DNA from 3 places in the Pseudomonas sp. 9Ag genome. Region 2 is predicted to be linked to each of the others. Evidence: predicted binding sites of a transcription regulator. Region 2 holds the regulator's gene; each other region holds the start of a gene.

Region 1 (2,263 bases), 230 kb from region 2:
TGGCCGGCTGCGCAATGCTGATTGCCGGTTCAGCAGTCTGGTTGCGCAAGCGTGAAGCTCGGCAGATCACAGGGCTGAAGGTGGTTCGCGCACTCAACGGAGCGGTGTTTTTCGGATTTCCGATCGCTTCGCTCACACTCCTCTGGGCCAACCGTCTGTTGCCGGACACCCTGCCTGACCGAGCGGCAGTCGAAGGCTGGTGCTTCGCCTTGAGCTGGCTGGCAGTGGCAGCCTTCGCATGCATCAGGCCTGGCCAACCAGCACGGACCACCCGTCAATTGTTTGCGGTACTGGCGATTCTCGCCCTTGGCCTGCCTGCGCTGAACGGTATCGTGGCGCCGCAAGGCAACCTTGTGGCGAGCCTGACGCGAGGCGATATGACGCTCTTCGGCATTGACCTGGTATTGCTTGCCGTCGGGTTGGTGTGCGGCTGGCGGGCCCTCGCCCAGCCAGAGACGCGACCGGCACGTGAGAGGCGCATGCAGGAGGTTTCACCATGACGCTACTCGCTTTTGCGTTGGCTTACGTGGGCATGCTTGCGCTGTGCCTGGCGATGCCTCGCCACCATCGTCAACTGTTCAATCGCGCGCCGAGCCTCCCTCAACAACGTGGGCTGCGCCTGTTGGCAGGCGGATTGCTGGTTGCCATCGTCCTGCTGGATGTCGCAGCGCTGGGATGGGCCATCGGCCTAGTGGTCTGCCTGGGGCAACTAATGAGCGCCGGGGTGCTGGTAGGCCTGATGCTCGCCTGGCGTGAGCGCATGGCACTGCCAATGGGCGCTGCCCTCAGCGTGATAGGAGCCCTGAACGTTCTAGTGTGAGCTAGCGCATACCCCCTCAGTCGATGACGTTCATCACATCGACTTGACCCGCACTCAGACAAAGCAGAATACTGTATCCATATACAGTATTCTGGGTTTGCGGTTCATCATGTCCTCCGTTGTCTCCCTTGATCGGTTGCTCGATGCACGCCGCCTATGGCGCGGCCAGCCCAGCGTCGTCTCGACCAGTAACCAGCCAACCGGACATCCCACACTCGACGCCGCTCTGCCCGGCGGTGGCTGGCCGGATGCAGCACTGAGCGAGCTGCTGATCGCTACCACCGGGATTGGCGAGTTACGGCTGCTTTGGCCCACCCTGGCACGCCTGACCGCTGCTGGCGAACGGGTGGTGCTGATCGCTCCACCTCATCTGCCCTTCCCTCATGCCTGGCTCGCTGCCGGCATCGACCTGCGCCAACTCAGCCTCGTTCAGGCGCAAGGACGAGATGCATTGTGGGCAGCGGAACAGTGTCTGCGTTCAGGGAGTTGTGGTGCTGTGTTGTGCTGGCCGCAGAAAGCGGATGATCGCGCCTTGCGTCGTCTGCAGGTGGCCGCCGAAACTGGACAGACGCTGGCCTTCGCCTACCGCTCTTTGCACGAAGCTGTAAATCCATCTCCAGCGGCACTGCGCTTGGCAGTCGAAGCTCAGCCGGCTCAAGTGCGTGTACTCAAGTGCCGCGGCGGACTGGCGCCCGTCCAGCCGATTTCTGCCGTGGGATGGCAGTGACGATGCTCTGGGCCTGCATTCTGCTGCCGCAACTGGCCATGGACGGTGTGGTGCGAAGCCGTACCGATGCCGACGCGCCACTGGCACTACTGAGCGGTACGCCACAGCGCCGCGTGCTACAAGCAGTCAACCCAGCGGCACGATCACTGGGGCTAAAAACAGGGCAATCACTGATTGCCGCCCAGGCGCTGACCCGAGGATTCGAGACGGCCGAATATGACCTGGCTTCGATCGAACGCTGGCAGCAATTCCTCGCCGCCTGGGCTTACGGCTTCAGTTCACAGGTCAGCCTGCACTACCCGCGCTGCCTGCTCATGGAAGTGCAGTCCAGTCTAGGCCTGTTCGGTCCCTGGCCTCGTCTGGAAGCACGCTTGCGCACGGAGCTGAGCGCGCTGGGCTTTGGACATCGCATCACGCTGGCACCCAACGCGGCAGCCGCGCGGGTATTGGCCAACGTGCACGACGGCTTGGCGGTGACGGATACACCTAATCTGCATCAGATACTGGCTGACCTACCTGTAGATCGCCTCGGTTTGCCACGTGATGTCTCGAATGCCCTGGCACGAATGGGTCTGCGCACCTTCAAGCAACTGCTGGCACTGCCTCGAAACGGACTGGCGAAGCGTTTTCCGGCAGAGGCGCTGAGACATCTCGACACCCTCCTGGAGCACCGCCCGCTGGGTCTGAGTTTCTATCGTCCGCCTGATCGATTCGAT
Region 2 (2,263 bases):
TGCAAATGGCGGGGCGGGTGTCAGAGGGTGATTTCGAGCGGGAGGAAGAGGGCTCGCGGGTATTGCATTGAGAGGTGGAATGCTTGGACTGCTTTACGGCTGCGGGCGGGCTTCGGCACATCCTTATGCCGAATGGCTGGGACGTATCAGCTACCCAGACGTATGTTCAAACTTTGCGCATTACCCTGAGCGGCCGCCACCCGAAGTTTCAGCCGGGACGCCTTGTCGAGGCGTGGGAACCAGGTAATCACCGTGTGGCTGCAGCCTGACACCAATGCCTTGCACGCCAGCTCAAGCGCAGTCTGACTTTCACGCGCCTGCAGCAACAGGATACGGTCACGATTCAGGCCGTTTTCTCGCAGCCAATTCTGTGAAAGTGATACCGGTGGAGCAATCAGTGTGAGCCAGCGCGTATCAGCCGCCTCACTGAGCTCGCGCAGCATTGGAGCCAGCAACTGGCGGCAGTGATCCCCGCTACCGGTAAGGGTCATTTCGCTAAGGCAGTCATCCGCGGGCTGCGGGGCGCGCGCTACCTCGCCGAAGGGCGTCAGGCGATGCGCGATCAGCCCTTCGAACAAGGAAAGCTGCGGTGGTTTGCCTGCGGTGGGTTGGGGATGGTACTGCATGAACCTCTCCTTAGCGGCGTATTACGCCGACGCTCAAACCTTCGATAACAAGCTCTTGCTGCTCGAGATCAACTTCAATAGGCGCAAACTCGGGGTTTTCAGCGAGCAGCCAGACCTTGCTGCCTTCGCGCTTGAAACGCTTAACGGTTACTTCGTCCTCGATTCTGGCCACGACAATCTGTCCGTTACGCGCTTCACGCGTGGTATGGACCGCCAACAGATCACCATCGAAGATGCCGACATCCTTCATGCTCATACCGTGTACACGCAGCAGGTAATCAGCCTTCGGCTGGAAAAATGAAGGATTGATCTGGCAAGATTCTTCGACATGCTGCTGTGCGAGAATTGGCGCCCCAGCGGCCACCCGGCCGATTACGGGCAGTCCGTTTTCCTCGGTAACCGGTTCGAACCCTGGAATACGTATCCCGCGGGAGGCGCCGGGCGTCATCTCAATGGCTCCTTTGCGAGCCAAGGCCTTAAGGTGCTCCTCTGCGGCATTGGGCGACTTGAAACCCAGCTCCTGAGCGATCTCGGCACGCGTCGGCGGATAGCCGTTGTCCTCAAGGCAGCGCTTGATGAAGGCGAGAATTTCCGACTGGCGTGGGGTCAGCTTGATCATCAAAGGGTCTCTGTTCTTTTATACAGTGACTGGGATTATATACAGTGCTGGATGCTTGGCAATGGTTGTTTGAAGCAGCCGCAGGCTATCTTTGAATGCGCTTTGAACCGGTCGCCAGAGTTATTTGGCGCTATGTCGGTTGACTTGAGGTAGGTTGAAACGTAAGTTTCAAACAGATGTTTGTCGGGGGAGAAGCATGGCGCAGTCTGAAACAGTCGAGCGTATTCTGGATGCGGCGGAGCAGCTATTCGCTGAGAAGGGGTTCGCCGAGACGTCGCTGCGTCTGATCACCAGCAAAGCCGGCGTCAACCTGGCCGCGGTGAATTATCACTTCGGCTCGAAAAAAGCCCTTATTCAAGCGGTTTTTTCACGTTTTCTGGGTCCGTTCTGCTTGAGCCTCGAACGTGAGCTCGACAGGCGTGAGGCCCAGTCCGACAGAAAAGAAAGTCTCGAGGAGCTGCTTGAGATTCTAGTTGAGCAGGCACTGGCGGTGACGCCACGCAGTGGCGACGACCTGTCCATTTTCATGCGCCTGCTGGGGCTTTCGTTCAGTCAGAGCCAGGGCCATCTGCGTCGTTATCTCGAAGACATGTACGGCAAGGTGTTCCGCCGCTATATGCATCGAGTCCACGAGGCCGCTCCGTCGATCCCACCCATTGAGTTGTTCTGGCGTGTGCACTTCATGCTTGGCGCTGCGGCATTCAGCATGTCCGGCATCAAGGCTCTACGGGCGATTGCCGAGAACGACTTTGGCGCTAGAACCTCAATCGAGCAGGTCATGCGCATGATGGTGCCGTTCCTCGCGGCCGGCATGCGGGCCGATTCCGGTGTGGCTGATCCTGGGCTGGCTCAGGCCCATCCGATTGCCCGGCGTAACGCGCTGGCGATGCCAGCCAAGGGCTAGGGTGCATCCTCGGGGCGCGATCAGCTAAGCTAGCCGCCCATGACTGACCTCGATTTTCTTCACGTCTCGATCGCTGACCAGATGCTTTACGGTTTTACCGGTTCCCGCCTGCGG
Region 3 (2,263 bases), 670 kb from region 2:
AGAGGCGTTGCTGCAAGCTCGGTAATTCTGACGGCTGAACGCGGTGTTTGCGCGCCAGGGTATAGATGCTGTCGAGGCGTTCTTCCAGTGCCTGCTGCCTTTGTGGGTCGGAATCGAAGTGATCGAGAAAGCGATTGAGTTCGCCGATCGCTTCTTCAACCTGTATCTGCGCACTGGACAGCAGATTGACGGCCTCGCCAAGCGCGCCGGGCTGGTTCTGAAAGCCGGTCAGGCGCTGCAGGCTCGAGGTCAGCGCTGACAGTACGTTGCCGGCGTCGCTCTCGCTACACAGCTCGATCACCTGGCGACAGGCGCCGAGCAGGTGTTCTGCGTTGGAAAGGTTCTTGTGTTCCTGCTCCAGCTGGTCCAATTCGTCGTCGCCCAGAGCCAAAGTCTCAAGCTCCTCGAGTTGGTAGCTGAGCAGCTGGTGGCGGGCGCGCTGTTCATCACTGCTGCTGCTAAGTCGCTCCAGGGTCTGCCGGGTTTGCCGCCAGCGCTGGGCGGCCAGCTGCACCTGGCGGGCAAGATCTTGATTGCCGCTGTACTCATCGAGCAACCGCCGGTGCGTATCGAGCTTTAGCAGTGACTGGTGTTCGTGCTGGCTGTGGATATCGATCAGTAGCTCGCCAAGCGCCTTAAGGTCACCTTGCGGGCAGGGCGTTCCGTTGATATAGCCGCGCGAACGACCTTCAGCCGTGATCACTCGCCGAAGGATGCATGGGCCATCATTTTCCAGATCGCGCTCGGCCAGCCAGGCTCGTGCATCTGGGATGTCGTCCAAGTCGAAGCTCGCAAGAATATCCGCCTTGTCCGCGCCGATGCGCACCACGCTGCTGTCGGCTCGATCGCCAAGAGTGAGACCTAGCGCATCGAGCATGATCGACTTGCCTGCGCCGGTCTCGCCGCTGATCACGCTCATGCCGCGTTTCAGCTCAAGATCGAGATGCTCGACGATTGCGTAATTGTGAACGGAAAGATGGACCAGCATGGCAGGACTCCTGCGTAGGTGACTGGGTATTTATACAGTACTTCTGCGTGACTCATCAAGCTGCTCCGCGTGACTGGTATGTAAACAAATGCGGTCGGTTAGGCGCTGAATGGGCTGTTCGAAAGGGGCTGGTGTTTCTTTGATGTGGATACGCCCTTGAAGCAGAATTTTGTTGCCCCCATATAGCGGCACAAGCGCGGGTCGACGCCCGCTGACGTATCGATGAGGAGGACCGCATGGCCGACGAGCAGAACCTGGACAACCAGACCCCTGATGAAAACGAGACCGCGCAAGCCGAGGTGACCGAGGATCTGGCTGCACGGGTGCAGTCCCTCGAAGAGCAATTGGCCGCGGCGCAGGATCAGTCCCTGCGAGTGGCAGCCGAGTTGCAGAACATCCGTCGTCGTGCCGAGCAGGATGTCGAGAAAGCGCACAAGTTTGCGCTGGAGAAGTTCGCTGGCGACCTGCTGGGCGTCGCTGACAGTCTGGAGCGCGGGCTCGAGCTGTCGAATCCAGATGATGAAGCGGTCAAGCCGATGCGCGAAGGCGTCGAGCTGACGTTCAAGTTGTTGCTCGACACTCTGGCACGCCATCAGTTGGTGCAGATTGACCCACAGGGCGAGCCCTTCAATCCCGAGCATCACCAGGCCATGGCCATGGAAGAAAGCACCCATGCCGAGCCAGGCAGCGTGCTCAAGGTGTTCCAGAAGGGCTATCTGCTCAACGGACGTCTGTTGCGTCCGGCGATGGTCGTTGTCAGCAAGGCGCCGGCAGAAACCCCGCCTTCGATTGATGAGAAGGCTTGAAATTCTGCGGCTGACCCCCATCTGGTAGCCAAGCGTTTTTGTATTACCCGCAGCCGGTAAACAGGCGCGGATCAATCAAAGTTCGGAGAGAAGCACATGGGCAAGATTATCGGTATCGACCTGGGAACGACCAACTCCTGCGTCTCCATTCTGGAAAACGGCAAGGCAAAGGTGATCGAGAACGCCGAAGGCGGTCGCACCACCCCCTCGATCATTGCGTACGCCAATGACGGTGAAATCCTGGTTGGTCAATCGGCCAAGCGCCAGGCTGTTACCAACCCGCACAACACGCTATACGCCGTGAAGCGACTGATCGGTCGTCGTTTCGATGAAGACGTAGTGCAGAAAGACATCCAGATGGTTCCGTACAAGATCGTGAAAGCGGACAACAGTGACGCCTGGGTAGAGGTGAGCGGCCAGAAAATGGCGCCGCCGCAGATCTCTGCCGAGATCCTGAAGAAAATGAAGA

The links. Region 2 encodes LexA, which represses DNA repair genes until DNA is damaged. Its sites were predicted from a motif close to CTGTNTNNNNANACAG; they were not measured.
Region 1: imuA (translesion DNA synthesis-associated protein ImuA) is a predicted target of LexA. The motif match lies at 892-907, and genes of this name have one in related genera.
Region 3: recN (DNA repair protein RecN) is a predicted target of LexA. The motif match lies at 1,011-1,026, and genes of this name have one in related genera.

Annotation. Positions count from the first base shown of each region.
Region 1 covers NZ_LR733836.1:2,525,017-2,527,279, forward strand. The annotation lists gene ALTERO38_RS11240 (PepSY domain-containing protein) at 1-500, shown strand, start outside; gene ALTERO38_RS11245 (DUF3325 domain-containing protein) at 497-820, shown strand; gene imuA (translesion DNA synthesis-associated protein ImuA) at 930-1,547, shown strand; gene ALTERO38_RS11255 (DNA polymerase Y family protein) at 1,550-2,263, shown strand, end outside.
Region 2 covers NZ_LR733836.1:2,758,233-2,760,495, reverse strand. The annotation lists gene ALTERO38_RS12325 (hypothetical protein) at 1-71, shown strand, start outside; gene sulA (SOS-induced cell division inhibitor SulA) at 147-626, opposite strand; gene lexA (transcriptional repressor LexA) at 637-1,245, opposite strand; gene ALTERO38_RS12310 (TetR/AcrR family transcriptional regulator) at 1,442-2,149, shown strand; gene ALTERO38_RS12305 (L,D-transpeptidase) at 2,189-2,263, shown strand, end outside.
Region 3 covers NZ_LR733836.1:3,429,583-3,431,845, reverse strand. The annotation lists gene recN (DNA repair protein RecN) at 1-988, opposite strand, end outside; gene grpE (nucleotide exchange factor GrpE) at 1,225-1,794, shown strand; gene dnaK (molecular chaperone DnaK) at 1,891-2,263, shown strand, end outside.